One region of the Ruegeria sp. CDSC085 genome, then DNA from elsewhere that is predicted to be linked to it. Evidence: riboswitches for the same ligand, from Rfam matches in the RefSeq annotation. Region 1 holds a riboswitch; each other region holds the start of a gene.
The links. A riboswitch is a leader RNA that binds a small molecule or an ion and turns the genes downstream of it on or off. The one in region 1 is predicted to bind cobalamin.
Positions count from the first base shown of each region.

Region 2: linked by a shared signal. The riboswitch ahead of AC2FJB_RS19240 (DUF1636 family protein) and the one ahead of AC2FJB_RS10400 (DUF1636 family protein) in region 1 are both predicted to bind cobalamin.
Region 3: linked by a shared signal. The riboswitch ahead of AC2FJB_RS19670 (hypothetical protein) and the one ahead of AC2FJB_RS10400 (DUF1636 family protein) in region 1 are both predicted to bind cobalamin.
Region 4: linked by a shared signal. The riboswitch ahead of AC2FJB_RS21290 (DUF4198 domain-containing protein) and the one ahead of AC2FJB_RS10400 (DUF1636 family protein) in region 1 are both predicted to bind cobalamin.

Region 1 covers NZ_JBXWNR010000005.1:217,983-225,257, reverse strand. Annotated here, with positions in the region: gene AC2FJB_RS10410 (ABC transporter substrate-binding protein) at 1-631, opposite strand, end outside; gene AC2FJB_RS10405 (ABC transporter ATP-binding protein) at 644-1,420, opposite strand; gene AC2FJB_RS10400 (DUF1636 family protein) at 1,417-1,773, opposite strand; cobalamin riboswitch at 1,872-2,066, opposite strand; gene AC2FJB_RS10395 (D-lyxose/D-mannose family sugar isomerase) at 2,171-2,836, opposite strand; gene AC2FJB_RS10390 (carbohydrate kinase family protein) at 2,853-3,779, opposite strand; gene AC2FJB_RS10385 (glucokinase) at 3,820-4,869, opposite strand; partial or broken gene AC2FJB_RS10380 (GH1 family beta-glucosidase) at 4,846-6,147, opposite strand; gene AC2FJB_RS10375 (LacI family DNA-binding transcriptional regulator) at 6,150-7,181, opposite strand.
Region 2 covers NZ_JBXWNR010000018.1:61,903-69,177, forward strand. Annotated here, with positions in the region: gene cobN (cobaltochelatase subunit CobN) at 1-3,256, opposite strand, end outside; gene cobW (cobalamin biosynthesis protein CobW) at 3,262-4,317, opposite strand; gene AC2FJB_RS19240 (DUF1636 family protein) at 4,319-4,693, opposite strand; cobalamin riboswitch at 4,786-4,992, opposite strand; gene AC2FJB_RS19245 (SLC13 family permease) at 5,219-7,075, opposite strand.
Region 3 covers NZ_JBXWNR010000020.1:5,782-13,056, forward strand. Annotated here, with positions in the region: gene AC2FJB_RS19640 (histidine phosphatase family protein) at 1-548, opposite strand, end outside; gene recR (recombination mediator RecR) at 628-1,221, opposite strand; gene AC2FJB_RS19650 (YbaB/EbfC family nucleoid-associated protein) at 1,286-1,639, opposite strand; gene AC2FJB_RS19655 (TauD/TfdA family dioxygenase) at 1,869-2,153, opposite strand; gene AC2FJB_RS19660 (DNA polymerase III subunit gamma/tau) at 2,738-4,501, opposite strand; gene AC2FJB_RS19665 (protein-tyrosine phosphatase family protein) at 4,673-5,185, shown strand; gene AC2FJB_RS19670 (hypothetical protein) at 5,177-5,584, opposite strand; cobalamin riboswitch at 5,676-5,896, opposite strand; gene AC2FJB_RS19675 (alpha/beta hydrolase family protein) at 5,967-6,887, shown strand; gene rsgA (ribosome small subunit-dependent GTPase A) at 6,927-7,275, opposite strand, start outside.
Region 4 covers NZ_JBXWNR010000026.1:10,874-18,148, forward strand. Annotated here, with positions in the region: gene AC2FJB_RS21260 (hypothetical protein) at 1-215, shown strand, start outside; gene AC2FJB_RS21265 (hypothetical protein) at 292-504, shown strand; gene AC2FJB_RS21270 (energy-coupling factor ABC transporter ATP-binding protein) at 609-1,259, opposite strand; gene cbiQ (cobalt ECF transporter T component CbiQ) at 1,256-2,035, opposite strand; gene AC2FJB_RS21280 (NikL family nickel/cobalt ECF transporter subunit) at 2,035-2,610, opposite strand; gene cbiM (cobalt transporter CbiM) at 2,607-3,218, opposite strand; gene AC2FJB_RS21290 (DUF4198 domain-containing protein) at 3,225-4,010, opposite strand; cobalamin riboswitch at 4,143-4,341, opposite strand; gene AC2FJB_RS21295 (ROK family transcriptional regulator) at 4,468-5,592, opposite strand; gene AC2FJB_RS21300 (sugar ABC transporter substrate-binding protein) at 5,847-6,866, shown strand; gene AC2FJB_RS21305 (ABC transporter permease) at 6,975-7,275, shown strand, end outside.

The DNA of each region.
Region 1 (7,275 bases):
TGCCGGCAGTAAACGGAGCATCGGCCGGTCCGTCCAGCAGGAACACGCGGGGCTTTGCCAGATCGGCTGTTTTTGCTTCAATGGCGGACAGTTGGTCCTTCCAGTTGGCAACCAGCGCTTCGGCCTCGTCCTCGACCTGCATGACCATGCCCAGACGCAGAACGTCACCAAACAAAAGGTTCATGCTGGCCTCGGGGCGATTCTTGTCCAGATGCACGCAGCTTTCGGTCAGGACCATGGTCTTGATACCAAAGGGTTCCAGGGTGTCGGGCGTGACATCGCCACCGGGTTTCATGCCATAGTACCAACCGGCAAAGAACAGATCGGGCTCGACGGCCACAAGGTTTTCAATGGTCGGGTATTTGGGGGCAAGTTCTGGGATATCGCCACGCTGAGCATCAAAATCGGGGCTTGTTTTGTACCAGCCGGTAATTCCGGTAAGCCCTACGATCTTGTCCTGAAGGCCGAGTGCAAAGGCCATATCCGTCATGTTCATGTCGTGCACGACCAGACGCTCGGGCGCCGTTTCAAAAACAAGCGGTTCGCCGCAGTTGTCCACCGTGACGGCCTCCGCTGCTGCGCCACATGCCAAGCCAGTGAAAACAACCACTGGCCAGAGTTTGTGCATCATTTTTAGCTCCTGTTATGATGACAGTTTTCGTTTTCGGATGTCCAGCGCCGGGATCATGCGGCCTTCGTGCTGAAAGCACAGATAATCCACACCAAATGTGTCACGTACCCGGTCTGTGGTCAGAACTTCGCTAACAGGCCCGAACCCGGTCAGGCGCGTGGCTTTCATCAACGCCACATGGCTGGCGAATTCCGGGATCATGACCAGATCATGGACGATCATGACGACCGTTACCCCCAGGTCAGCGACCAAGGACAGCATGTGCCCCTTGGCATCCGGGTCCAGATGGTTGGTTGGTTCGTCCAGAAACAACAAAGACGGATTCTGGGCCAGTGCGCGAGCAATATGTGCGCGCTGACGTTCACCGCCCGACAGTTGGCTCATCGGTTTGTTTGCGAAATGCGACAGTTCGGTCGTCGTCAGCACCCGTTCAAGATCAGCTTTATGTCGAGCCGTCGATCGTTCACCCTGAATCGGGATTTGTCCCAGCGCAACATAGTCTTGCAGCCGCATCCGTCCATCGGGCGTTTCCTGCTGTCCGACCACAGCAATGGATCGGGCGCGTTGGCGGGCGGACAGAGTGCGAAGGCTTTTGCCTTGAATCCAAACATCACCCAACGCAATCCGTTCGATCCCGCATAGCAGTTTCAGCAGAGTGGTCTTACCGGCACCGTTCGGTCCGGCAATTGCCAGAATTGATCCTTCTTCCAGACGAAAGGACACGTCCTGCAACAGGATATCACCATTGAGAGCGTAGTACTCCAGATCCTCGGCAACCAGAAAACTCATGACGTCCCTCGGGATGGCAAAGCGGGTATTCGCGACAGGGTCTTTGCAAAGAGGGCAGGAGGACGGTCCGACGCGCTTGTCCAGCCATCGTCGCTGTCGCCGAACTGCGTCGCGAATTCGACTAGGGCAGCCAGGTCGTGTGATGTCTTAATGTCGCCGAACAGGTACTGCGCTTTGCCTGCGGCCTGAAATCCAACGGTCATGGCCCGTTCACAACCTGCCATGCAGGCCACCATTCGGGTTTCAAAACCGTCAGGCAACTGAGCGTCCAGTGCGTCTTGCGCGGCCTCGGCAGGCATCGTCCCCTGACATGTTGAACAGATCAGAACGTAGTGATCAGAATAGCAGGCCATTGCCATCTCCGTCGTTTGCCAGATGCAGACAGAGGGCAAATACCCATATATTACGCAAACGCGCCATCAAGCCTCCTTCGGGGACGCCCCGCCCCGGGTTGGTTTACCATGCGATGGCAGGTCTCCTGACTTGCGGGTCAAGGCTCGGCCCACCTTCCCAACCCTTTCGGATCAGTGGTACAGTGGCGTCGCTCACCGCTTACAGTTGCGGGGGCAGTCACGGACTTGGCGCATCCCTGCGCCGCACCGTATTCCCATTTTCATCCCTTACGGAACCATCCCGATCAGCTAGTCCGGCTACGCAAGACTTGTCAAGCGGCAGACGATGAGGGGTGGTGGAAGGATATGCGATAGTTGAACCGACTATCCTGTTCACGCCAGCCCGGACCGAACGGTGTCAATAGTCCGATACAAGCAGGAAATCCGGTTCTGCATCTTCTTCGACCTTTGAAAACCGCGGGATTGGCTCTTCAAAGACATTGTCCGTACGGTCGTCATTCACGGTCGAAACCTCGCCAATAAGGCAATCGCCGCGCTCCGCCCAGAAAGCGTGCCAGATGCCGGGCATCAGAGTTACACTTTGCCCCGGCTTCAGCCGCAAGTGCTCTCCGGGTTGCAAGGTTACAGGGCAGGCATCGCTAGGGACCGTCACCGGGTTGTCGCGGTCAACGCCACCGTTTGGATCCGACGCATAGATTTCCAGAACGAGGTCGCCGCCGCCCCGGTTGATGATGTCTTCTGCTTTGACGATATGCCGGTGCATCGGAGAAAGCTGATTGTCTTTCGAGATCAACAGTTTTTCCGCATAGAGCATCCCGCGCCCGGATTTCAGATCCTTCGCCTCACCATTGCGCAGAGCGAACAGAAAAAGTCCAAGTTCGTCGAAACGGCCTTGTGCGTAATCGGTGATGTCCCATCCCAGCCCGCGGTTGCGAATCGTTTCCGCCAGAGGGCTGCGCATTTGCTCTGGCGTCCAATTCGCAAAGGGTGGCAACACGGCACCGAAGGACTGAATAAACGCGTGTGCCTGGGATTTGATACGGTTGATTTCAGATCGTTTCATTGTGCCATTCTAAAGATCAAAGCTCATGCGCCCAAGGCGGTTCCGCCCCGGCTCGGGATACGGTCACTGCGGCCACATCCGCGCCCAGTTCCATGGCCGTTCGCAAGTTTTCCGCAGTCAATCCGCGCAGACCTGATTTGGTCAGATGCCCTGCACGGCTGAGACCGGTCAGGACGCCAGCGTTGAACGTGTCACCTGCGCCGATTGTGTCGACCACTTCAACGGGCTTCACAGGAACTGAGACTTCTGAACCATCTGCCAGGTAACCGTGCGCCCCGTCGCTGCCACGCGTGACGATGACAGCGGTTGGACCCGCCTGCAACAGCATAGACGCCTTCGCGGCTTCGGGTTCGTTACCCGGAATGATCCAGTCCAAGTCCTCGTCCGAAACCTTGACGATATCTGCTCGTGAGATCATGCGGTTCAAACGCGTTCTAAATCGGGTGTGATCCTTGATGAAACCCGGGCGGATATTCGGATCAAGCATCACAGCCCGGTCGGAACCGTGGCGGTCCAGGAGGGCGGCATAAGCATCTGCGCAAGGTTCACAGGCAAGGCTGATACCACCGAGATACAGAGCGGAAACCGCTGGAAGTTGATCGGGCAAGTCTTCGGGCAGCAACATCCGGCCCGCCGTGTTTTCATCAACAAAGCTGTAAGACGCGTGCCCATCAGAAAGCTGTACAAAGGCAAGCGTGGTCGGGCGGTCCGAGATAATCACATGCGTCGTGTCCACATGACTGGCTTTCAGGGCATCGATCAGTTGCCGTCCGAACATATCCGATGACAAACCTGTCAGCATTCCAACCGGCACGCCCAGACGCCCCATCGCAACAGCTGTGTTCAGAACTGCACCACCGGTATGTGGCACAAAACCCAGTGCACCCGACACGGTCGGTTCTGAGATCATATCTATCAGCGCTTCACCACAGCACAGGATCATGTCTTGGTCCTTCTTGGAATAGAAATTTCGGTTAGTCTGGTTACTGTCTCAGCGCGTTCTTGCAGAAGTTGTTTGCGCCGATGATCCCGAACTCTGCCTGTTCAGACACGTAGAGGTTCAGGGAACGGCGCAAATCGCTGAAGCGGCCGCCGCCGTTGAACGCATCCTTGAAGTTGTCACTGAAAAGCCAGCGGTTTTTCTCGGCAACGCCGCCCACAAGGAAAACGCCTCCCTCTGGCATCAAGGTGACCGCCAGATCACCCATCAATGCACCCAGATGAGTGGTAAAAATCTGCGCCGTTTTTTCGGCGATGAGATTGGTGCCGCTGCGGGCATCGTTCAGAATTTCTTTCGCAGAGCGCACCTGTGCCCGCGCCTGACCGGCTGCCAATTCAACCGCCTGATACAGGACCGGTAGGCCGGTTCCACTCAGGAACATTTCTGCTTCCAGCGCCAGGCTGTCCCCAAAGAAACAGCCCGGTGCGATACGACGCGCCGCTTCAAAGATATCAACTTCTTCGCGATGGCGCGGGTACAGACCCACATGCCCGCCTTCGCCGGAAACCGTATGATATCTGCCTTCTGAGTAAAGCAAGGCGCCAACGCCGAGCCCGGTTCCGGGGCCAACAACCAATCGCGTGCCTGCGGGCGGCGTTGCCTGTCCCTGCAAGACGGCAACATCCGACCGGGTCACCTCGGCCACCGACCATGCCGCGGCGGTAAAATCATTTATGACAAAGGTGCGCTGCGCTCCTGTTGCATTTGCCAACTCTGTCTCCGAGAGATCCAGGTTTGCGTTGGTCAGTTGAATAGTCCCATCCCTGACGGGCCCCGCGCCCGCAGCTACGACGGCCTGTGGATTTGTTCCGATTTCGTCTCTGAGATCATGGAATGCCTCCAACAGGTCTTCCAATGTCCCCGTCGGATGCTTCCGAAGATCTGCCAATTCGCCATTCGTGACGACGCCCAAACGTGTGTTCGTGCCACCAATATCCGCAACCAAGTTCCAATGCTCATGCACAGCCCCGAATGGTTGCGCTAACGGTTGAGAGACGTTCTGACCCTCGGACAGGGCGGATTTTAGCGCCATGAAAGACGCTTTGGGCGTTCTCGCAAGTGTTTCGAAATCCACGTCCACCAGTCCAAACCTCTTCTCGTACCCGAAGGCCCATTCGTAATTGTCCAGTAGAGACCAGACAAAATAGCCATTCACCGGAACACCTTGTGTCAAGGCGTCCTGCACGGCCACGAGGTGCCGGTCGAGATAATCGATACGATCATCGTCCTGCACGCGCGCCTCACTCGCCATACCGTTTTCGGTGATATAGATTGGCATCGCGCCCGTATAGTCTTTCGTTGTTCTGATAAGAAAGCGGGTGAGGGCAGAGGGCTCAATTTCCCATCCCATCTGCGTTTTCGGAAAAGGCCCGGGAACCTCTTGCAGGCTGGGCCAGGCGGTGTCCGCCGGGGCGATCAATTTTCGGGTATAGTAGTTCAACCCGCACCAATCGACCTGTGCTCCGATGGTTTCAAAGTCGTTCTGCCAGCCCTTGGGCAGGTGTGGCTCCAATCCCACCAAGGCTGTTTGGGGATATTCTCTTTTGAAAATCCCGGCAAGGAAGAACCGGTTATAAATCGCGTCGTAGCGATCTGCGGCAAGCCGCGCTTCCGCGCTGTCATCTGCTGGCTCGGACCATTCGAGGTTGAACACAGCGCCCAGATTGCTCATGCCAAGACTGCGCATGGCCTGAATGGCCCTGCCGTGGGCCAACAAAACGTGATGCATCGCTCGCGCAGCGGCGCGGATGTCGCGCAGACCGGGCGCATGGTGGCCTTCAAAATGACTCAGCCAACTGACACACCAGGGTTCGTTGATCGGCGCGGCGCTGAACATCCGGTCACCGATCCGACCCATGATGACCTGCGTATAATCCGCGAACCAATCCGCGATATCGCGATTGCACCACCCCCCCTGATCCGCAAGCGCTGACGGTAGTTCCCAATGATAAAGCGTCACACAGGGGCGGATACCGCGCTCCAGCAGGGCGTCCGCCAATCGGTCATAATAGTCCAACCCCGCCTGATTGACCTGACCACGCCCTTCCGGCAATACACGTGCCCAACTTGTCGAAAAGCGATAACAGTCAAACCCGGCTTCGCGCACTAGATCGAAATCCTGCTCGAACCGGTTCAGGTGATCGCAGGCCACGTCTCCGTTTTCTCCGCGCACCACGTTGCCCGGCGACGCCGCAAAGGTATCCCAATGAGTCTGCCCCGCACCGCCCTGTGCATGGCCTTCAATCTGGTACGCAGAGGTGGCAACACCAAAGAGGAAATCTTTGGGGAAATCAGTGCGTGAGTGTTTCATGGCTACAACCTGTTGGGCGCAGGGCCGGTTGACCTGCCAACTACCAGTTCGGCCTCCAGCAATCTAGTTTTGACTGGATCATTCGGAGATTTGATGCGCTGGATCAACATGTCAGCAGCCATTTCACCTGCCTGCCGGACGGACGAGCGCGTTGCGGTGAAGATAGGTACATCCTGCCCGTTCTTCAAATAGGACAGGTCGTCGTCATGGGCGATCACTGATACATCCGCACCCATCTCAAGCCCGCTTTCGGACAGAGCGCGCCGCACACCGATGGCGGATATCATCGACGAACACAGAATCGCAGTCGGAGGGGTGTCCAGGCGCAACATGTTTTGCGTTTCGTGGTGGCCGTAAACCTCTGTCATTTCAGCGCTGCGCATCAGATTTGCATCGGGCGCAAGCCCGGCCTGCCCAAGCGCCTCAAGATATCCGTCGCGGCGGCGTTGGGCGAAATCCATATCTTCCAGACCGTTGATCAGAGCGATACGGCGATGGCCAAGGTCAATCAGAAAGCGCGTGGCACGCATGAACGAGCTTTTGTTGTTCACATCGATCCAGTCATACAAAGTGTCGACGCCGGTTGAGCGTCCGTGCACGATGAATGGGACGCCCATGCGGGTCAGGACTTCGATCCGTGGTTCGTTCACTTTGGGGCCTTGCAGCACGACTCCGTCCACCGCGCCCCGCTGAAAGAGACTCCGATACGCTTCTTCAATCGAGGTGTCGTCGGCGTTGGTGAACATCATGTCATAGCCATGTTCAGCGTATTTCTTTGCGGCACCGGCGACGAAATCCCCGAAGATCGGGTTAACCATTTCATGTTGTGACGAGCTGGGAATCACGTGGCCGATCACCATGGATCGTCCGGTTGCAAGCCCTTTGGCACGACTGTTCGGCCGGTACCCATGTTTGTGCGCCGCAGCTTGAACGCGCGCACGTGTGTCCTCGCTCACTTCAGGGTACCCGTTCAACGCCCGGCTGACCGTAGTTTGCGAAAGGCCCAGAACTTCCGAGAGCTGCTTCAGGTTCATTTTACGATTCAAAGCGCCTTCAATTGAGTGACTCTTTTTTGTTTTGTGAGCAAATGCTGCATTCGTCAACTTATTTTGTGTGGAAAGCAAAAAG
Region 2 (7,275 bases), on a different contig from region 1:
GGCGCGTGTTCCAAAGCCCGGCCTCCAGCAGCGCGCGGAACCGGTCCTGCATGGCCTGACGAGCTTTGGGATTGGCCTCTTGCAGGAACGCGTCCACCTCTGCGTTGCCCAGCGTGGCATCGTGGTAGAGGTCAAATAGATGTGGTGCGACCGTGCCGGACAAATGCGCGAATGAGGCCATATGATCCAGCGTCGCTGCGATTTCAGCGGCTCCGCGGAAACCATGGCGTTGCATCCCGGCGATCCAGCCGGGATTGGCGGCGCGGGCATGGACGACACGGCTGATTTCTTCAGGCAAGGTGCGGGCACGAGGATTTTCCGGATTTGTGTTGTCCAGATGGTACAGCTGCGCGGTTCCGCCGGCGATCTTCTTGGCGGCGGCAAAACCCGCCTCGTGTGTGGCATAATCGTTGGCCAGAAGAAGATCGGTTTCGGTCAGGTCCTGCAAGTGGACAAAGCTGTCCGCATTTGCAACGCGTTGGGTGATACCGTCCTTGTCCTGCGATATGTGTTCGCCTTCCAATGCAAAAGAGCTGGCCTCAAGCCACGCTTCACCTGCCTGTGCACGGGCCTCGTCGGTATACACCTCGGAGAGTTCGGTCATGTTGACGCCATAGCTTCCGGGCGCAGGTCCATAGACCCGCGCCACCGGCTCCTGCCCGGCATAGGGGTTCCAGTCCGCCGCCTCATCACGCGCGGCCAATGCGCGAACCGCTTGGCCAAACAAAGCGGACAGCGTCGGGAAAACATCCCGAAACAGGCCCGACACCCGCAAGGTCACGTCCAGGCGCGGGCGGCTCAGGTCAGTGATCGGCAGAACCTCGATGCCGGAAACCCGCTCGGACCCTTTGTCCCATACGGGTTTGACGCCCAGCAGGTGCAAGGCCATGGCAAATTCCTCGCCCGCCGTGCGCATGGTGGCTGACCCCCACAGATCGACGATCAGCCCCTTTGGGTAATCGCCTTCTACCTGAAGATGGCGTCGCACCAGTTCCTCGGCCAGTTTCACACCCTGCGCATAGGCCGCACGGGTCGGAACCGACCGCGGGTCAGTGGTGTAAAGGTTCCGCCCGGTGGGCAGAACATCTGACCGACCACGATAGGGTGAACCCGAAGGCCCGGCATCGATCCGTTTGCCCCCGAGCGCTTTGATCAGCGCGTCGCGTTCAGCGTGGGCCGACGGGGCCGGATCGAAATTGCCCGTCACCTCGGGCACGCGCCCGAAGATGTGCAGCCCGTCGCCAAACTGGCTTTCCTTGATGTCACAGACAAAGCGGTCGATACGTGTGATCGCTTCGGCGGTGCAGGTTGCCTGATCAAGGCCGAGATCGCTTTCCAAGCCAATGGCCTGCGCTTCATCACGGATGTCTTCCTGCAAGCGGTCACGGCGTTTGGGGTCAAGCCCGTCGGCGTTCGAAAACTCATCCAGCAGCGATTCAAGCCGCACCATCCGATCCGGCGTGCCGCTTTCCTTCATCGGGGGCGGGATGTGGCCCAGCGTGACCGCTCCAATCCGGCGCTTGGCTTGCGCGGCTTCACCGGGATCGTTGACGATAAAGGGATAAATCACCGGCAGATCGCGGATCAGCGCCTCGGGCCAGCAATGAGCAGACAAAGCGACCGATTTTCCGGGCAACCATTCCAGCGTTCCATGTGCCCCGATGTGGATCAGCGCGTTCACGCCCAACCCTTTGCGCAGCCACAAATAGAAGGCGACATAGCTGTGGCGCGGGGTGCGCGAGAGGTCATGATAGTCGTCATCACGCAGCTCGGGCGTGCCGCGTTCGGGTTGCAGCGCGACCAGCGCCTTACCGCGTCGCAGTGCGGTGAAATGGAAGACCCCATCGGCACAGGCCGGATCATCTTCGGGCGCGCCCCATGCGGTGTGCAGATCGGTGCGCAGGGTCTCGGGCAAATCCGCAAGCGCATCCAGATAATCCTCGAGCGCCCACGAAATCCGTGCGTCCAGAAGAGTGTCGGCAATCGGCTCGCCAGTCGCGATGTTATAGCCTTCTTCGCGAAGATCGGACAGCATCGCTTGGGCCGAGGCCAGCGCGTCAAGGCCAACCGCATGGGCCATCTGCCAGTCTTTGCCGGGATAAGTGGACAGGACCAGCGCGGGAATCTGATCTGCCTTGGGTTTGTCGTTCAGTGCAAGCCAGCCCGAGACACGGTCGATGATCGCTTCGATCCGGTCCGGTTCGGGCCGATGTGCAAAGCGCGCGTATTCCAGATAAGGATCGCGTTTGCCGGGTTCCTTGAAAGACGCGACTCCCGCCGAGATCCGCCCATCCACCTCGGGCAGTACCACATGCATGGCCAGATCGGCGGGGGACAGCCCGCGTTCTGCTTCGGCCCACGCTTTGCGGCGCGAGGTGGCGAGAGTGACCTGAAACACAGGCACATCTGCTGCGTCCAGAGGCGATGTTCCCGACGCACCTTTGCCCGAGAAGGCAGTGGCATTGACAATTGCCGATGGTTTCAGCGCAAAAACCTGTTCCCGCAACCAGTCGGCGGCCACAGGCGCCTTGAGCGACGGGGCAAACAGGCCCATCGCCTCGAATCCACGGGCCCGCAGGCTGCGGATCAGGGTGGCGATCGGGGCGGTGTCTGCTGAGGTCAGGTAAGCGCGGTAGAAGGTGACGAGGATGCGTTTAGCGTTATCTTCGAACGCGGTTTCCACCGGGATTACGCCGCGATCCGGACACCACGCGCCACATTCGGGCAAGGTCTTGGCGCCCATCACCGGACCGGCATAAAGCCCTGCCGCCAGAGCCATCTGTGCCAGTGCGGCCTGTGCCGCGACCTCGCCGCCGGTATCGCACAGATGCGCCAGCCGCCGCAGGGTCGAGACGGGCAAGGTGGAATAGTCATCCAACCGCGTATCCTCGCGCCCGTCCGCTGGGAGGACGGCCAGAGCGATGCCTTTGGCCTGCGCCAGTGCCAGAACCTGCTGCAGGCCGTAGGACCAGTAGGGCACGCCACCGATCAGACGGATCAGAATGCCCTTGGCGCCCTCGAGCGTCTGCTCGACATAGGTGTCAACGGACAGCGGGTGTTTCAAAGCTGTCAGATTGGCCAGCCGCAGGGTCGGCATTCGCCCATCCGGTCCGCCACCACGATGCCAGCCCGCCGCGAAAGCACCCAGGTCGCTGTCCGAGAAAGACAGCACTACCAGTTCTGCCGGGCTCTGGCCCAGATCGGTCGGGGTCTCGGTTTCCTCGAGTCCGTGGCTTTCGCGGAAGACGACGTGCATGGATCTTACTCGGCAGCCTCACGCACACCCACGAGGATATCGCGGATTTCCGCCTCTTTGATATCGTCATGCTCGGCGATGACGACCAGACGCGAACGGCGTTCTTCGCCGGGTTCCCACGGACGGTCATACTGGTGACGTACCCGCGCACCCACGGCTTGTACCAACAGACGCATGGGCTTTCCCTGAACGGCGGCATACCCTTTGACCCGCAGGATGTTCAGCTCATTGGCTAGGCGTTCGATTTTGGCCACCAGTTGGGCCGGATCGGCTTGCTCGGGCAACTCGACGATGATGCTTTCGAAATCGTCATGCTCGTGATCATGGTGGCCGTCGTGATGCGAAGGGCGGGCGTCGATGTCATCCTCGGCGGCGGCTTCCAAACCCAACACAACGCGAACGTCCACCGCACCTTCGGCCACTTCGACCACGGGCAGGGGACGCGGCGCCTCGGCGGCGATGATCTCGCGTGCTTTTGCCACGCCTTCAGGGCCGGCGAGGTCGGGCTTGGTCAGCAGGATGATGTCGGCGCAGGAGATCTGATCCTCGAACACCTCGGACAGGGGCGTTTCGTGATCGATCGAGTCATCGGCCATGCGCTGGGCATCCACCGCTTCGACATTGGGCGCGAAGCGACCGGCGGCTACAGCCTCGGCATCGGCCAGGGCGATCACGCCGTCCACGGTGATTTTCGAGCGGATGTCGGGCCAGTCAAACGCCTTCAGCAATGGTTTGGGAAGCGCCAGTCCCGAGGTTTCGATAAGAATGTGATCCGGGCGCGGTTCCAGAGCCATCAGGGCCTCGATGGTGGGAATGAAATCATCTGCCACGGTGCAGCAGATGCAGCCATTGGCCAGTTCCATGATGTTTTCCGCCGGGCAATCGGGAATGGCGCAGGATTTCAGGATGTCGCCATCGACGCCTACATCGCCGAACTCGTTGACCACGACAGCAAGGCGCTTGCCCTGCGGGTTCTGCATCAGGTGACGCACCAACGTGGTCTTGCCCGAGCCCAGAAAGCCGGTGATCACTGTAACGGGGAGTTTTTCGAGGTTCGACATGTCAGGCTCCAATCGGGGGAATGCGCGAGGCACAGTTTTTTCGGAAATGTTCGGGGCGTTCGCGCCATTTCACCAAACCATCTTCAGTGGCCAGATACTTGGTCGCACCGTCGACAATGACGTCGACATGATCTGTTTCGCTCAGGTTTTCATAGACGAAGGTCCAGCGGCCCGGCCCGCCGCGCAATACGATCGAACAACCTTGATCGCAGTTTGACAAGCATTCTACGGCTTTCAGGGTGACACCGTCGGGCAGGTCAGCCTGTTCCAGGGCCTTGTGCAACAAAGCGCCCGGGCGTTGCGCGTCATCTTCGACAGGCAGGCCGCGACGGCAGGTGGTACAGACCAGCAACTCGACTGGTGTGGTCTCGGTCATGTCTCTCATCCCCCCAAATCCTCTTCGCGGGGGACGGGGTTTCATGCGGGCCACGATTGGTCACGGACCCGACACCGGAACACCCCGCCCGGTTTCAACTTCGGTTGTTGGCAGGTCTCCCGGCTTGCGGATGCCAGAGGAGGGCCTCTGTCGGATGTCCCGCCTTCCCGGCCTTTGGGCCAGTGGCATTGGGCATCCTCTCCGTTCACGGTCGCGGGGGCGGCTGCGTTTGGCGGCATGACCGTTGACGCATTCCCTTTTCATCGGCTGTCACCGACACCAACGAAAGGGACATGCGGCACCGCTGGCCTGCTTGTCAAGCGAGTCGCGCGTAACAATGATGCGGAGGAGTAGAAAGCGACCTGTGGGCGTCGATGGGCGGCATGTCGTCCGGGGTTCAGCCTGAGATGGGCCCGGCGACGAACGGTATCTCTACAAGGGTCGTACACTGTGTTGAGCTGATGCCTCGACAGAACCTGTCCCGATGATGGGAAAAGACCGCCGAACACCCCGGATCCTCTCGCGCTAATAGATGACGTTGATCATGAGCAGCGAAACGACCAGAAACAGCACAGTCATGATCCCGCCGGAACGCACGAAATCCATCACCTTGTATCCTGCCGGACCCATAATCAATGCGTTTACCTGATGGGTTGGGATGATGAAGCTGTTCGATGTGGAAATGGCGACGGTCAGTGCAAAAACCGATGGATTCCCACCAGCCGCTATCGCAATCGATATCGCCAAAGGCACCAGCAGGACAGTGGCCCCGACATTTGACATGACCAGAGAAAAAGCAGTCGCCAGAACAGCGATTCCGGTTTGCAGCGACCAGAGCGGCCAGCCGTCCAGAATTATCATGATCTGCTGGGCGATCCACGCAGCCGTGCCTGTGTTCTGTACAGCTTGTCCCAAAGGTATGAGGCAGGCGAGCAGGAATACGGTGTTCCACCCGACCGCGCGGTATGCCTCATCCACGCTGAGCACACGGGTCAACATCATGCCTACCGCTCCGGTAAGAAGGCAGAGCGAAAGCCGGACGTCCGTGAACAGGATCAATGACAGCGAAATGGCGAAAAATGCCAGGGCCCAGCCGACTTTTTGCGGCCTCAGTTCGTCCTGGGGGAAGTCCGTTGTCACAACGACGAAGTCCGGGTCGCGCTTGATCCGCATCAGGTTGTCCCATCTGGTATGCGCCACGAGCATGTCACCGGCCTGAAACTTTTCGAGCCCGATCTGAGTGGATTCGTGATCCTCGGTCTCGACATGGCTCAGCGTCTCTTCGCCGCGGTGAATGGCCAGCAGCGACATGCCATAGGTCTTGCGGAACAAAAGCTCGCGGGGGCATTTGCCGATCAGCTTGCTGTCTGGCGTGACGACCACCTCGGCCACGCCTGCATTGGTGGGGGCGAACTCTTCGACAAAAATGTCCAAATCCGGAAGAACGGTAAGCCCGTATTTCTTGGCGAACGTCTCGACCTCCCAACGGCGGCCGACGATGGCCAGCCGACACGGGGCCGCAATTTCGGCTGTCAAAACCTGAACCATCGAGGTTTTGCCGCGATAGAAGGTGGAAATGATGTACAGGTGGTTTTCGTGGTTGATGTCGGCCAGAATCTCTCCGACCAAGGGGCTGTCCTCGGGCACTACGACTTCGAACACGTCGGCTTTGAGGCCATAGACCCTTTGCAGGTATTCCTTTGTCCCTTGTCCGGTGCCCGTATTGTCAGGCCCTTCAGCCACGGGCAAAACCCAGCGTCCCAACAGCAAAAAGTAACCAATTCCCGTCAGAATCAGAACTGCACCGATCGGTGTGACCGAGAACAGGCTGAAGGGCTCCATTTTCTGAGAGGCCGGCAAACTGTCATTTGCCGTCAAGATCAGATCGTTCAGCAGGATAAGTGGAGACGACCCGACCATCGTCATTGTGCCACCCAAAATGGCGCAGAATCCCATCGGCATCAGCAGTCGTGACAGCGGTATACCTGACCGCGAAGAAATACGGCTGACAACGGGAAGAAACAGAGCAGCGGCGCCGACATTCTGCATGAACGAAGAAATGACGCCAACGGTTCCTGAGATGATTGGAACAACCCTGCCTTCCGATTTGCCACCATATTTGAGGATAACGGCAGCAACCTTGTTCATGATCCCCGTCTTGTCCAGACCAGCACCGACGATCATTACCGCAATGATCGAGATGACGGCATTGGATGCGAAGCCGTCGAACAGAAGGGTTACATCCGCCAGATTTCCCAGCCCGGGCGCGTAGCTGAGCAAGCCTATGAGAACCAGAACCAATATGGCGGAAAGGTCGATCCTGATGATCTCGGAGACGAACAAAAAAACGGTGAAAGCCAGAAGGGTACAAACGACCCCCATCTCAAAGGTAAAGGCAATGTGTTCCACAATACGTCCAGAACTTTTTCTTTGTTAGATTCCTAGTTCATCCTTCTCGCCTTGTCATGAAGTTTCGTTTTTCACTCACTTCGAGACATAATATTTCTCTAAGAATGGCGGTTTGAGTAGTGGTAAAAACCTCGTTTGACGAACACCAAACCCTGTGGTCGTGGTGTCCCGCA
Region 3 (7,275 bases), on a different contig from region 1:
TCAATGCCGTTAGCAAGGTGAAACACGCACCCTTGTGTTCTCGGTAGCCGTAGCAGAGTGTCCAAATCCAGGCCCAACCAAAGCCCTCTCAGCACCAATGATGTAACGCCATGGGTTACGATGATCGCTGGCTCTACCTGTTCCTTCAGAAAAGAATCTACGCGACCGCAGATGTCATCCAAGTTCTCTCCGCCCGGGCTGCGAAAATACCAATGATAGCTTTCATAGGAACAGTCGATTTGCTCTCGGATGAAATCCCTCGTTGCACCTTCCCATTGTCCAAACGCGATTTCCATAAGCCGATCGTCATGTATCACCTCATGATGAGGTGAGGTTGCCAAACGCGCGGTGTGTTTAGCCCGTTCCTGTGGGCTGGCATAAACACGCGATGGTGCATCCGGGACTTGTTTGAGTATCTCGTTTTGTTTTCGAGCCTGAGACTTGCCATTTTCCGTCAACGGAGAATCCTTGCGCCCTTGGAACTTACCCTGATTGTTCCACTCGGTTTCGCCATGTCTCAGGACAAAAAGTTCTGGATACTTGCTCAAGATGCGTACCTCAATTTAATGCCCGAGGGGTGTTGTTCTTACTGGCGTAAAAATAGGGGTGCGGTTTGACAAAGCTGATTTAGATCTCTTTCCGCGCCCGCAGCGCCGCCGTAATCGTCCCGTCATCCAGATAATCCAGCTCTCCGCCGATCGGCACACCTTGGGCCAAAGAGGTCAGGCGCACCTGACCCTCCAGTTGGTCTGCAATGTAGTGGGCGGTTGTCTGGCCATCGACGGTCGCGTTGAGCGCCAAAATGACCTCGGTAATCCCTTCGGCCGTGACCCGGTCCCTGAGTCGGGGAATGCGCAGTTCGTCCGGGCCGACCCCGTCCAGCGCCGACAGCGTGCCACCCAGAACATGATAGCGGCCTTTGAAAACACCGGCGCGCTCCATCGCCCAGAGGTCGGCGACGTCTTCAACCACGCACAACTCTCCGGTCGCGCGGGCCTCGTTGTCGCAGATATCGCAGATGTCAGTAGTGCCCACGTTACCGCAATTCAGGCATTCCCGGGCGGTGATCGCGACCTGCTGCATGGCATCAGACAGGGGTGTCAGCAGCAGGGCACGTTTGCGGATCAGATGCAGAACGGCGCGGCGGGCCGAGCGTGGGCCGAGGCCCGGCAGCTTGGCCATCAGGTCGATCAGATTGTCTATATCGCTGTTGGAACTCAACCCGGGCGCTCCTGCAAAAGGGCCAGGCCCAGGTGCCCGGCCGATGATCCGTCAGGAGGGTGTATCAGAACGGCAGCTTGATGTCTGCGGGCAGGCCCATGCTTTCGGTCAGTTTTGCCATCTCGGCCTGCGAGCGTTCGGTGGCCTTGGTCTGCGCGTCTTTGATGGCGGCCAGGATCAGATCTTCGACCACTTCCTTGTCGTCACCGTTGAAGATGGACGGATCGATATCCAGACCTTTGAGTTCACCCTTGGCGGTCGCAGTTGCCTTGACCAGGCCAGCACCGGATTCACCGACAACCATCATGTTGTTCAGCTCTTCCTGCATCTCGGTCATCTTGGATTGCAAGTCCTGTGCGGATTTCATCATCTTGGCCATGTCGCCCAGACCGCCAAGCCCGCCGAGTCCTTTCAGCATAGTATTCTCCTGTGTCTCCGTTTGCGCTCTAGATACGGGCAGCGGCCACATCGCACAAGGGTTGTCCCGCCCGTCGTCAAGGTCTTTGGCAAGGCCGCTCAGGGGTATCGGCGCAGCCGATAGACCGTGGCGGGCGCGGGAGGGTTGGTTCTTAGTTTTCTCGAACGCGGTTTGAACCTTCGGCGTCGCTGACAGAGCAGCAAATGGATTTCAGGGTTCCTGGGTGGTATTAGTTCCAGAGACGGCCGCGATGCATCGTGGCGCGTTCGTCCCAGATGAGAACGTCGCCGACTGACCGCTTGTGGGAATAGACTTGTTCGGGCTGCGTGCAGAACGTGATTGCGTTGTCCAGCAGGGTCTGACCTTCATGATGCCCTATCCCTTCGATAGCAAAGGCATGCGAAGCGATGAATACAGGATTTGGCCAGATCGCGCGCCATTGGCAATCCTGCCATCTGGTTATTTTTGACAGTTCGGCCAGATCGGCTGAAATCTTTGATCGGGAATGAGACAACCGGTGCCAGATAATGGCATCCTTCAGTGTATTTTCAGTTGATCCGGCATATCTGCCCGCGCCGCTAGGGTCGATGCGAGCTCGGTCGGGTTACCCGACGGGAGCACGGCCTTGGCCGTCAGAATGTTGATCAGTGCAGGCGTCGGCAGGAACATACTGTCCGTGTGCCGCAACATATCACAACAAATTTGCCTGCAAATCCAGCAAGCGCAGATCGTCCTTTGAGCAAAGGCTGTCTTTTGTTTTCTAGGTCAGTTCGGAAATCTGAAATTCAAAGTCGTGTGCCGCCGCCACGGCTCTTCTATTCTCCAACGGCCAAACAGTTCGGCGATGCGAACATGGTATGTATCCGGGATTGATTGTTTGGGAAACAGCAACGCTGAGTGGGTTTCGAACGCCTGCCGAGTGTCAGGATACAAGGTATCACCTGCAACTTCGCGCAGGTCGATGTCGTGAACAATCAATTCGAAAATTGGATGCAGTGGTGACGCTCGCATGAAATCCCTCGCTCACGTTGTGGAACGGTGTAATCACGGGAAGAGTCGATGAGTATCACTTGTGACACGAGATGACGGGTTGCAAGGTCAGTCTTCCTCGAACGGGTCCCACTCGTCTTCAACTTCGGGAAGAGCTTCGGTCTCGACCTTGGCGGCGCGTTGTTCCGGCGTCTCGATATTGGTGATTCTCGCCTTGGGGAATTGCGCCAGCACAGCCTGAACCAAAAGGTGTTGTTCAGCCTCGGATTTCAGTGCCAGCTCGGCCTCGTCCCGTACTTCCCCAATTGTGGGTGCATCCCCATCCGAGACAATCGAGACCGCCCACCGGTTTCCTGTCCAGCGTTGCAAGGCAGAGCCCAGCCGTGGAGCCAGATCCGCCGGTGCTTGAGCGGCGGGTGTGAATTCGATTCGTCCGGGCTGATAGGACACGAGGCGCACGCCGTTTTCCACCTCAACCAGCAACTTCACGTCGCGATTGGTTCGGATCAGTTCGACCACGTGGTCGAAGGTCGGGTACCGCGCAAGGGCCGTTTGAGCATCCTGCGCCAGAGCTGCAACCGGCGCACCACCGGCACCGCGAGGGGGCGACGCGTAGGCAGGCGGATGGGCCGCGCCAGCTTGCGTTGGAACCGCACCCTGTCTGGCTATGGGCACGCCGCCGTTGGGCCCGCCCTGCGGCGGTGGCGGGTTATCCTGCAATCGCTTGATCAGCTCTTCGGGGCTGGGCAAATCAGCCACATGAGTCAGGCGGATAACGGCCATTTCAGCGGCCATCATCGCGTTGGGGGCAGCGGAGACTTCCTCGAGCGCCTTCAGCAGCATTTGCCACATCCGGGTCAGGACCCGCATCGGCAGAGCCTCGGCCATGAGTTGGCCCCGGGTCCGTTCGTCCGGAGAAACTGTCGGGTCCTGGGCCGCGTCAGGTGTGATCTTTACGACGGACACCCAGTGCGTGATCTCGGCCAGGTCGCGCAGCACCGCCAGCGGGTCCGCGCCTTCGGCGTATTGCCCGCTCAACTCGGTAAGTGCGCCCGCGGCGTCGCCGTGCAGGATCATATCCATAAGGTCCAGAACGCGGCCACGGTCCGCCAGTCCAAGCATTGCACGGACCTGATCGGCGGTCGTCTCGCCAGCCCCGTGCGATATCGCCTGATCCAGCAACGAGGTCGCGTCCCGGGCCGATCCTTCCGCTGCTCGGGTGATCAGTGCCAGCGCGTCTTCGGCAATCTGGGCGCTTTCCGCTTCGGCGATCTTGCTCAGAAGGCCAATCATGTCTTCGGGTTCAATCCGGCGCAGGTCGAAGCGCTGGCATCGGGACAGTACTGTGACAGGCACTTTGCGGATTTCAGTGGTCGCGAAGATGAACTTCACGTGCGCGGGCGGTTCTTCCAGCGTCTTGAGCAGCGCGTTGAAAGCACTGGTCGAGAGCATGTGAACCTCGTCGATGATATAAATCTTGTAACGTGCGCTGGCGGCGCGATAGCGCACGCTGTCGATGATCTCGCGGATATCGTTGACGCCTGTGCGGCTGGCGGCGTCCATCTCCATCACGTCGACATGGCGACCTTCCATGATGGCGACACAGTGTTCGCACTGACCGCAGGGCTCGGTTGTGGGGCCACCGGTTCCGTCCGGACCGATGCAATTCATGCCCTTGGCGATGATCCTCGCGGTCGTGGTTTTGCCGGTGCCGCGAATGCCGGTCATGATGAAGGCCTGCGCGATCCGATCGGCCGCGAACGCGTTTTTCAGGGTGCGCACCATGGCATCCTGACCCACCAGATCGGCAAAGGTTTCCGGGCGGTATTTGCGGGCGAGAACCTGATAGGCGGGGCTGGAGCTGTCTGTCATGTCTTCTCGTTGGGATTCGGTGCTTGGGCACAGCGTAGTGGCCACCGCTGCCCGCGTCCACAGCGTGGTGTCATGATTTTTGATTTAGAAACGAGTCGCTTTCGCACTAAACTGCGTTAGCAAATTTAATGACTCATTGTTGTAAAGAGTTCTTTGGGGAGGACACGTTTCATGTCGCAGCTGGTGATCTACGCCCTGCAAGTCGGAGGCGGAACGCTTGCACTGACCTCGATGCCCGGACGTGGCGGGGATTATTTCAGCGATCTGGATACGATCGCAGCCTGGCAGCCGGGGCTTGTTGTATCGATGACAACGGATGTCGAGATGCTTCAGGATGGCGCGAAGGATTTCGGCAGCGACATTCAAAGCCGCGCCAGCCGATGGGTTCACCTTCCGATCGAAGATTTCGGAGCGCCGACACAGGCGATTCAGGACGCGTGGCCGTCTGTCAGCGCCGCAGCCCGGCACGCGCTGTCAGGTGGAGGTCGCGTTTTGGTGCACTGCCGTGGGGGCTGTGGCAGGTCAGGTATGGTTGTTCTGCGGCTGATGGTCGAATGCGGCGAACGCGCGGACACAGCGCTGGAACGATTGCGGGCGGTACGTCCTTGCGCTGTCGAAACGGATGCGCAACTGGCCTGGGCCTCTCGGCGTGCCCAGGCACGGGTCAGTCTGGAATCAGATTGACATCTGCGCGGGCCCGCAAACGGGTTTTCGAGGCCGGATCGTGGAAACCTGGATCATCGCGCAGGGTGGGTTTTTTACGACGCCGGATGGCATCGCACTGAACGTGTTTCCGAAGATCAAGTCGGCATAGCCGTTCAGGGGCTCAATTGCGGCTTCGGGCTGCGTCCCGCAAAAGATACGAATGCTCTCTGATCGCGCGCGGAAAATTGCATGGCATCCTTCGGCGCAATGCGACAGCTCACTGCTGCCCTCAACCTCCAAATCGTCACTTGTGGCCAAGGTCGCCTGCGTCACGGCTTCGGATATCGAGCGCGCCAGCCGCGCCAAAGCGGGGCAGGTTTTGCCCGTCCGCTGACATACTGTTGCACTGTATTCACGCGTTTTTGTCTTCCAGATCATCCTGCGCCCTCCGCGCGTGGCGGACAGGATATTTGGGACAGGTGGGACAGCGTGATGCCGTCAGGACCTGCCCGGACACCCCGCCCGAGTTTCGGTTTCGTTTCCGATGGCAGGTCTCCTGACTTGCGGGTCATTGCTTTGCCGACCTTCCCGGCCATTGGGCCAGTGGTGTTTTGGCATCGCTTACCGCTTACAGTTGCGGGGGCAGTCGCGGATTTGGTTGTTGCCTGTATGACCAGACATTACCGCACCGTGTTCCCTTTTCATCCCGACCCTTTGTGGAGGCCGGAAACCATCACACAACCGCTAGCGTTTGAGCACGCACCGAGTCAAGCCGATCTTTTGACCGGACGCTTGGTCATGCTGGATACGATGTTGGTTCATGCATAGTGTCGAGGGTGTTGAGGTTCGGAAGCCGGATTTACCAAGCGAAAAGCCAGAGATCATGTTGGATACAGAGCAAACGGTATTGACCGAGGAGTTTCGGTTTCCGTCCGGGCAGAAAACGCTGTCCGCCCGATTGTATAGCCCGGTAACTTCGCCCGAAATCGTCGTCGTGCTGAACAGTGCAACGGGTGTGCCGCGTGATTATTACCGCCATTTCGCACGATGGCTTGCCGCTGAGAAGGGCATGGCCTGCCTGACCTATGACTATAGGGATTATGGGTATTCTTTAACGGGCCGCCTGAAAGATTCGCGTGCGACCATGGCGGATTGGGCCTTGATCGACATGCCCGCGGCACGGGCGGAAATGCGTCGGCGATTCCCGAATGCGAAACACTGGACCATCGGCCATTCCGTCGGCGCGATGTTGGGGCCAGTACAACCGGATATCGATCTGATTGACCGGATGATCTGTGTGTGTTCGGGGCTTGTGACCCTAAGCGACCATCCGTGGCCCTATCGGGGTTTGGCAGGGTTGTTCTGGTACGGCCATGCCCCGCTTTTGGCCCGAGCACTTGGCTACCTTCCCGGAAAGGCGATCGGGTTTGGCTCGGACCTGCCGGCATCGGTCTATTGGCAGTGGCGCAAATGGTGTACAGCGCCGTTAAGCTATGTACCTGAAATCGGGCGTGACTTACCTGCGGCGCACTGGGAGGAAACTGGAGTGCCCGTGGATTTGTTTGCATTCGAGGACGACCAGATGGTGCCGCCGGAAGCGGTTTGGCGGCTTGCGGATCTTTACGGCCCCGATGCCAACCGTCACCTGCTGAGCCCCGCCGATTTCGGGTTGCCTGAGGTTGGTCATATCGGAGCATTTGCCCGGCGCAACGCAGCGGTTTGGCCGCGACTGATCGCTTGACCAGACGCGGCGCAGGACGGGCCGGGCACCGTCCAACGATCACCGGTTGCGAAGTTTCTTTTCCTTCATGACGCCACGGACCATCTTACCGAACGCTTTGTCCCGCGCGCGGGACTGTGCGACTGTTTCAGAGTTGCGCCGATCTTCGCGCCGAAGCTTGCGCCACCGGTCCAGTCTCACCGGATCAAGCGTGCCGTGACTGATCGCCTTTTGCACGGCACATCCGGGCTCGGAGTTGTGCTGGCAATCCGCAAAACGGCAGTCCCGGCTCAACTCGGCAAGGTCCGAGAAAACTTCGTCGATCCCGTCCTGAGCGTCCAGCAGGCGCAACGCGCGCATTCCGGGTGTATCGATCAACCAGCCGCCGTTGCGCATCCGGTGCAGTGCG
Region 4 (7,275 bases), on a different contig from region 1:
CCGGGTGGCACCAGACAGCTGATCCCGGCAATCCGACCAGCCTGTCGAATCCCGGAACCTGGGCAGAATGGCGCAATATCACCGGGCTTGTGCCGGGCGTCACGCGGTTTGCGGACGAGCTGCAACTGCTTTATTCCGCTGAAATGCTCATTACCTCACCGGTCTTCAATCAACTGGACAATGTCTGGACAGGAAACGAATTTGCCGCACCATAGCGCGGCTGCTTGAAACGCATGAAAGTGATTTGGCAAGACTCCCTTCAAGGGGTTTAATGCAATCAGGAGGTCAGCCATGCAAAACCCGGAGCGTTTCGAGAAGTTCTATTTCGCCAAAGTCGGCATGGGCGAAGCCTGTGGCTGCGCCGAGCGGGTAATCGACGTGTTCGAATTCAATCGCAAAGGCGGTGCGCAATCCAAACAACCTGTGAAACAGGACAGGCGCAGACGCGGATCTTTTCGGGCATGGGCTGTCAGATATGGGCTGATGAGCCGAAAGCGGACATAATCCAGGCCTGACGACGCACAGGGTTCGCTTTCGGCTTCATGGCTTGGCTCAGGCGGCGTGATAGCATTTCTGAAACCACTGTATCTGGTTGCCACGAGAACAGGTCAGGCCGGCACCAGCTTCCCGTCGCGAAGGTCCAGTGCATCCGGTGCCAGTTCCGTGCGGAACGCCGGCGAATGACTGACCAGCAGAATCGCCTGTGGCAACGCTCGCAAGATTTCCAGCAAGCGCGCTTCGTTTTTCGTATCCAGCGCATTCGTCGGTTCGTCCAGCAACAGAACTTCGGGATCCATCGCCAGAACTGTCGCCAGTGTCACCAGCCGTTTTTCGCCGCCTGACAATTTGTGCGTGATGCGGTTCTTTAAGTGCATCAAGTCCAGATCACCAAGCACTTTATCGACAATGGCAAGCGCTTCGTCGCGTGTCTTGCCCAGATTGAGCGGCCCAAAGGCGATGTCTTCGGCGACGGTCGGACAGAACAGTTGATCGTCCGCATCCTGAAATACAAGCCCCACCCGGCGGCGCACTTCGTGGAAATCCGCCTCCTCCACGCGTTGCTGACCAAAAACGGTGACGGTGCCAGAACTCGGGCGCTGCAACCCAAGTATGATGCGCAGGAGCGTCGATTTTCCCGCACCGTTCGGACCAGTCAGAGACAGGCGCTGCCCGGCATTCAGGCTCAGGCTTGCTCCGTCGAGGACGGGTGGCTGGCCGGGGTAGGAAAAACAGATGTCTTCTAGCGCGATCAGTGTCATACGAATTCCAGAATGATCAGACCCAGGCAGAGACCGCTGAATCCAGCAGCAAACACAATGTCTCTGCGGGTCAGGTTAAATTCCTGAATCAACGGCATACGCCCGGAAAACCCCCGGCACTTCATCGCGGCCAGAATGCGTTCCGATCTTTCGATCGCACGCACCAGCATCATGCCCACCAGGTAACCAAAGCTGCGATATGTGTGCCAGTTGGTCGCTGGCCGAAAACCGCGCACCTTCATGGCGGCGCGCAAGCGCAGATACTCTTCCCGCAACACCTCGATATACCGAATTGTAAACATCAGAAGGTAAACCAGCTTTTCAGGGCAACGCAGACGATGCAAGGCGTGACCCAGAGTGACCGGCTCCATCGTGCCAACCAACACCAGCAGGGACAGGATCACGGCATTGGCGGTCAAAGAAATCTGGACCGCTTTCCAGAAGCCTTGCCAGCTTGCCGGGCACCCCCAAAGCGTGAACATCAGGTCTCCGGGCATGGAAAAGGGCAGCAGGATCAGCATAAACAGGATGAATCCATCCATCATGGCCATTCGCTTCAACGTCTTTCGCCACGGCAAGCGTGAAATCATCAAAAGCGAAAGAGACACGGTCAACGCCGCGCAAAGCGCAATGAGGGCTGACAGCGCCACGGTCACGACTGCAAAAGCAACTGCCATGACGATCCGCATCCGAGGGTCCAGCAGGTTGATCAGACCTTCAGGCCCGTCACCGGCTTCGGCCAGTGTTTTCTCTTGGTGCCCCAGGACGTGTGCCATCAGGCCGCCAGCTTGCGGCGCGCCGCCATGTAAAAGCCCAGACCGAACAGACCAACGATGTACCCGATCCCGCCAAGGATGGTTTGCAGGTCATTCTGTTCGCGATAGGCCGCGATCTCGCGCCTGAGCGGGCGCAACTCGTCACGAACGGCCTTTGCGATAATCTGTCGTTCCTCTTGGCCTAGTGAAGTCGCGGAACCGACAGTCTGGGCCATGGTCGCCGAAGTTGCGCTGTCCGCTTTTTCTGCGACAACACCCATAATCTGCGCGACGTCCTCTGCAGGCATAGTAATCTGGGCCACGTGCCCGGCGCCCAGGTCAGCAAAGAATGTATGCGCCACGGCTGAGTTCGGAGTGTAGATAAAAAACCCGTCTGCATCCGTCACCGTGCGACCCAGCTCTGCCCCATCCGGGCCAGTAACAATGACTTCGGTATCGCTTGCCATATCGCCGCTGGAAAAACCGATCTCACCCTCTATCGCATTACCGGACACAAAAACACCGGCTATGACTTTATGCGCCAGCGCAGGCAAAGGCGCACAGCACAAAGCCAGTGTGATAACCAGATGCTTCATGTGGTCGCTCCTCTGACAAACAGCTCGGGCTTGACTTTGCGCGCCAGCAAAACGGCGAACCCGGTCAAGATCGCTTCGATGGCCATGACAGGTATATGTGCAAAGAAAACAAGCTTGGCAGCGGGCAGGAACTCATCCCCCGACAGTGCCAGTGAAGTCGCGACCATGCCGGTCGTCGCCGCAATGGCAAATGCGCCGCCCAAGCCACCCCAGATCGCACCCTGCAAAGGCGTCCCACGCGCGATCAGACGACCAAACAACAATCCGGCCACCACCGCGGGCAAAGCGATATTGACGGTGTTGATCCCCAACACCGTCAATCCGCCAAAGCCGAAAAAGACCGCCTGCAGCAAAAGCCCGACGAACAAAGCCGGGAATGCGGCCCAGCCAAGCAGCAGTCCAGCCATGCCATTGAGGATCAAATGTACCGATGACGGACCAATGGGTACGTGGATCAACGATGCCACGAAGAAACTGGCTGACAACACTCCGGCAGTGGGGATGCGGTCAAGATCCAGTGACCTGAGGCCCATGGCAATCCCACCCGCAGCGGCGACGGCACCGCCGACCACGACCGGGTTGGAAAGGGCTCCGTCGACGATGTGCATTTGGGTTTACTCCAGATCCCAGGCGCGGATCCAGATGACCGCATCCTGACTAAGTTCTTTACCCTCATGTTCGGTCACTGGACCTGAACCTAGTGCTGCGAAACCCCAGTAACCGGCTTTTGGAACGCCAAACGAAAAGTACCCGTTGTCGTCCGATATGGCGACCACGGCACCACCCGGCATTGGTGACACCTTCGGTGTCGAAGCGGCCGAGCTTTCCATGCCAGGTTCGGCGGCCATGTACTCGATCTCGATCTCAGCACCTGCAACCGGCTGACCATCAGCCATCACACGGCCCGTGAAGGTCGAACCCGCGATGATGTTGGTCGGCTTGTTAAGCGGTATGATCTCGGTCAGCAGACCCACAGGGTTCATCCAGTCGGTCGGCAATGCGTTGCGGTTCAGGAACGCTTTGGTGAACTGCTGGATATAGATGTCTTCGGCTTCCTCATAATAAGGTTGAGGAACCGTCACCAGCACGTAATCGCCCGAACGTTTGACAGGAACACTGCCTTTGAATGCCGCCCCCTCGTTTTCTCCACCGGTGAAGCGGACAGGTTCCAGCGTACCAAGTAAATCAGTTTTTTTGCCGTTGTGGATCACATAGAATTCCTGCGGCTTTTCCATATCCATGACGTGACCGTTCTCGAACGGATGCCAGAAGATCAGCTTGACCGGCACATCGCCGGGTTTCTCGATCATGGTGTCGGTGGTGTATTCCAAAAGGAAATGCGCATTTGCCATGGCAGGAAGTGCCATCGCGGCAGCGGCTGCACTGAGCAGCTTTTTCATGAACAGTCGTCCTTGTCCCGTCGCGCCAATCCCGGTGCGAAATTCACTTTGACTGCGGGACATCCAACGCCAAATTGCCCTTTCAGGCATCCTGGTCCGACGCACATCCCGTCGCCGATGAGGAGCACCCCTTATGGGGGCACATGCCCGGCAGGTATCCTGACTTGCGGGTCAAAGCATCGGACTGGCCTTCCCGGGAAAACCCCAGTGGCGTTTCAGCCCTGCTCGCCGCTTACAGTTGCGGGTGCAGTTGCGGAATTGGGCCTGAGCCCGCACCGCATTCCCTATTGATTCCAGAGCGCGCCCCGGAACCGGACATGTCCAGCGGCTTGCCAGACAATCCCAGTCTCCGTCAACGATCAATTGTGATGGCCGTCGAAAAAGTTATGAACCTGGGAAGTCTGGTGTGGTTTGACGTGCTTCGGTAAGCATCAGTGGAAGAAGGGGAAATACACTTCTAGGCTTCTGAAAGATACCTTTCCGACAACGGCAAGCTTGCTGCGCCCAGCGAGCGCGCATCCGGGCCCACGGCCCCCGCCACCACCAAAGGGCGCTCAAGACCGGTCAGGTTAACCTCGGACAGTTTGTTTTCGACCAATTCAACCAAATGCGCCTTGATGTCCGGCGGCATCCAGCCGTCAATCTTTACGCACTCAAAGTCGATTAGACTGCATGATGATACAATCGCATAGGCAATCCCGCTCGCGGTCTTATTCAACCAGTTCTCCAGTTGAGCTTTTGGCACATCCCAATGCTCGGTCGATTCCCATAAAGAATGCGAGGTTGCCCCTGCTGTCGTGATTGCACGCTCGAGCACATAAAGGCTGGCCACGTCAATCAGCGGCTTCACACCGCCAGCGTCATCAGGAACAGGCAAAGGACCGAGCGCGCCTGCGTTTCCCCGACCAGAAAAGATCGAGCCATTGAGGACCACCCCGCCGCCAATGAAGAAGCCGACGTAGAAATACAAAAAATCTCTTGGCCCGTCAGCCGGGCCAAAAACCAATTCCGCACCACAGGCCGCTGTCGCGTCATTTTGAAGGAAAACTGGCATATTGCAGCTGAGAGCCAGGTCCGCTTTTAAGTCCGACGCGCGCCACGGGTCCATTTTTTCCTGAGGAACCTGCAAAGCCTTCGCCCAGTCCCACAGGTAAAAGGGCATAGCTATTCCGAGCCCCGCGATCCTGCTTTTGGACTCAGGTGACATGGACGACATCACTTTCCCAAGACTCTCTCTGGAAAAATCCAAAGTGGCATTCGGCGTTGGATAGTCATAGGTTCGCCTCTCTCGTTGCCGCACGTTTCCGACAAAGTCAGTCAAAACCAGTTCGGTACTGCGGCGCCCGACTTTAAGCCCAAAGAAGAACGCACCATCCGGATTGAGGCGCATGGGAACAGAAGGCTGCCCGACTTTCCCGCGAACCGGTTCACCGCGCAGAAGCAACCCATCCTTTTCCAATAGACGCATAATGACGGAAACCGTTTGTGCCGACAGTCCCGTCATGCGCGCGATTTCGGACTTCGCAAGGGCCTGATGGCGCCGGACAAGAGATAACACAAGGCGTTCGTTTCGGGCCCGCATGCCGCTTTGGTTCGTTCCGCGCACCTCTGACCCGTGCGAGCCAATCGAGTTTGTCTGAGATGAATATTCAGGCACGACCACCCCTTTCTTGCTTGAGAATGAGAAAGCCGACCCGCCCTGTCAATAATAAATAAGAGTGAGTTATTTATTGACTCAATATTTGATTCTTGTGATGGTTTCTCATGGGATCAGGTTATTTTTGCCTGATCGCTCTCGTGCCCTCATGGGCATTAGAAAAACTGGGAGGATTATCGATGAAACTTGCAAGACTTGCGGGCGCGACAGCGCTGGCAGCTGCTGCCATGGCTGGCAGTGCAATGGCGGAAGGTGAAACTGTTTGCCTGATCACCAAAACGGACACCAACCCGTTCTTTGTCAAAATGAAGGAGGGCGCGACAGCGAAGGCGGAAGAGCTGGGAATGACGCTGAAAGCCTTTGCGGGCAAGGTCGACGGTGACCATGAAACGCAGGTGCAAGCCATTGAGACCTGCATTCTGGACGGCGCCAAAGGCATTCTGCTGACGGCCTCGGACACATCATCCATCGTTCCGGCTGTGAAGCAGGCGCGGGATGCAGGGGTTCTGGTAATCGCTCTGGATACGCCGCTGGAACCCATTGACTCGGCTGACGCAACGTTCGCCACGGACAATTTCCTTGCCGGGCTGTTGATTGGACAATGGGCCAAAGCCACGCTGGGCGACGCCGCCAACGACGCCAAAATCGCGACACTGGATCTTGCCGTCAGCCAGCCGACAGTGGATGTGCTGCGCAATCAGGGCTTCCTTCAGGGCTTCGGTGTTGATCTGGCAGACCCGAACGTGATCGGCGATGAAGATGACCCCCGTCTGGTCGGGAGTGATGTCACTGCCGGCAACGAAGAAGGAGGTCGCCGCGCGATGGAAAACCTACTGGCCAAGGATCCGACGATCAACGTTGTTCACACCATCAACGAACCTGCGGCGGCAGGCGCTTATGAAGCGCTCAAAGCCATCGGACGTGAAAATGACGTACTCATCGTTTCCGTGGACGGAGGCTGCCCGGGCGTCCAAAACGTTGCTGATGGTGTTATCGGCGCAACGTCGCAGCAATACCCGCTGTTGATGGCATCACTGGGGGTTGAGGCCGTCAAGAAATGGGCGGACGAAGGTGTAAAACCTGAAAACACACCCGGTAAGGATTTCTTTGACACCGGCGTGGCGCTTGTAACGGACAAGGCCGCTGGTGGCGTCGAGTCAATCTCGGTCAAAGAAGGCATGGACCTCTGCTGGGGTTGACCTGATCACCCGGAGGGCCGCAGAGGGCGGCCTTCCGCTTTTCAAGCCACCCATTCGCCCGAAAACTTGCTAGAGTCGTCAGTGACCTGACGCTTTGGGGGAACCTTTATGTCCGATACTTCACGACGATCAGACGACTTCGAAGCCGCTGCAAAAGGCAGCCCGGAACAGATTGCCGAATTTGACGATCACCACCGCGGGTTTGTCGGAACGGTTCAGCATTTTCTGCATGTGAACCCCTCTCTGGTGCCGTTGATCGTTCTTGTGGCTGCCATCGTCATTTTCGGTGTCTTGTTGGGCTCCAAGTTTTTCTCGCCATTTGCGCTGACCCTGATCCTGCAGCAGGTTCAGATTGTCGGGATCGTGGCTGCGGCACAAAGCCTTGTCATCCTGACGGCAGGTATCGACC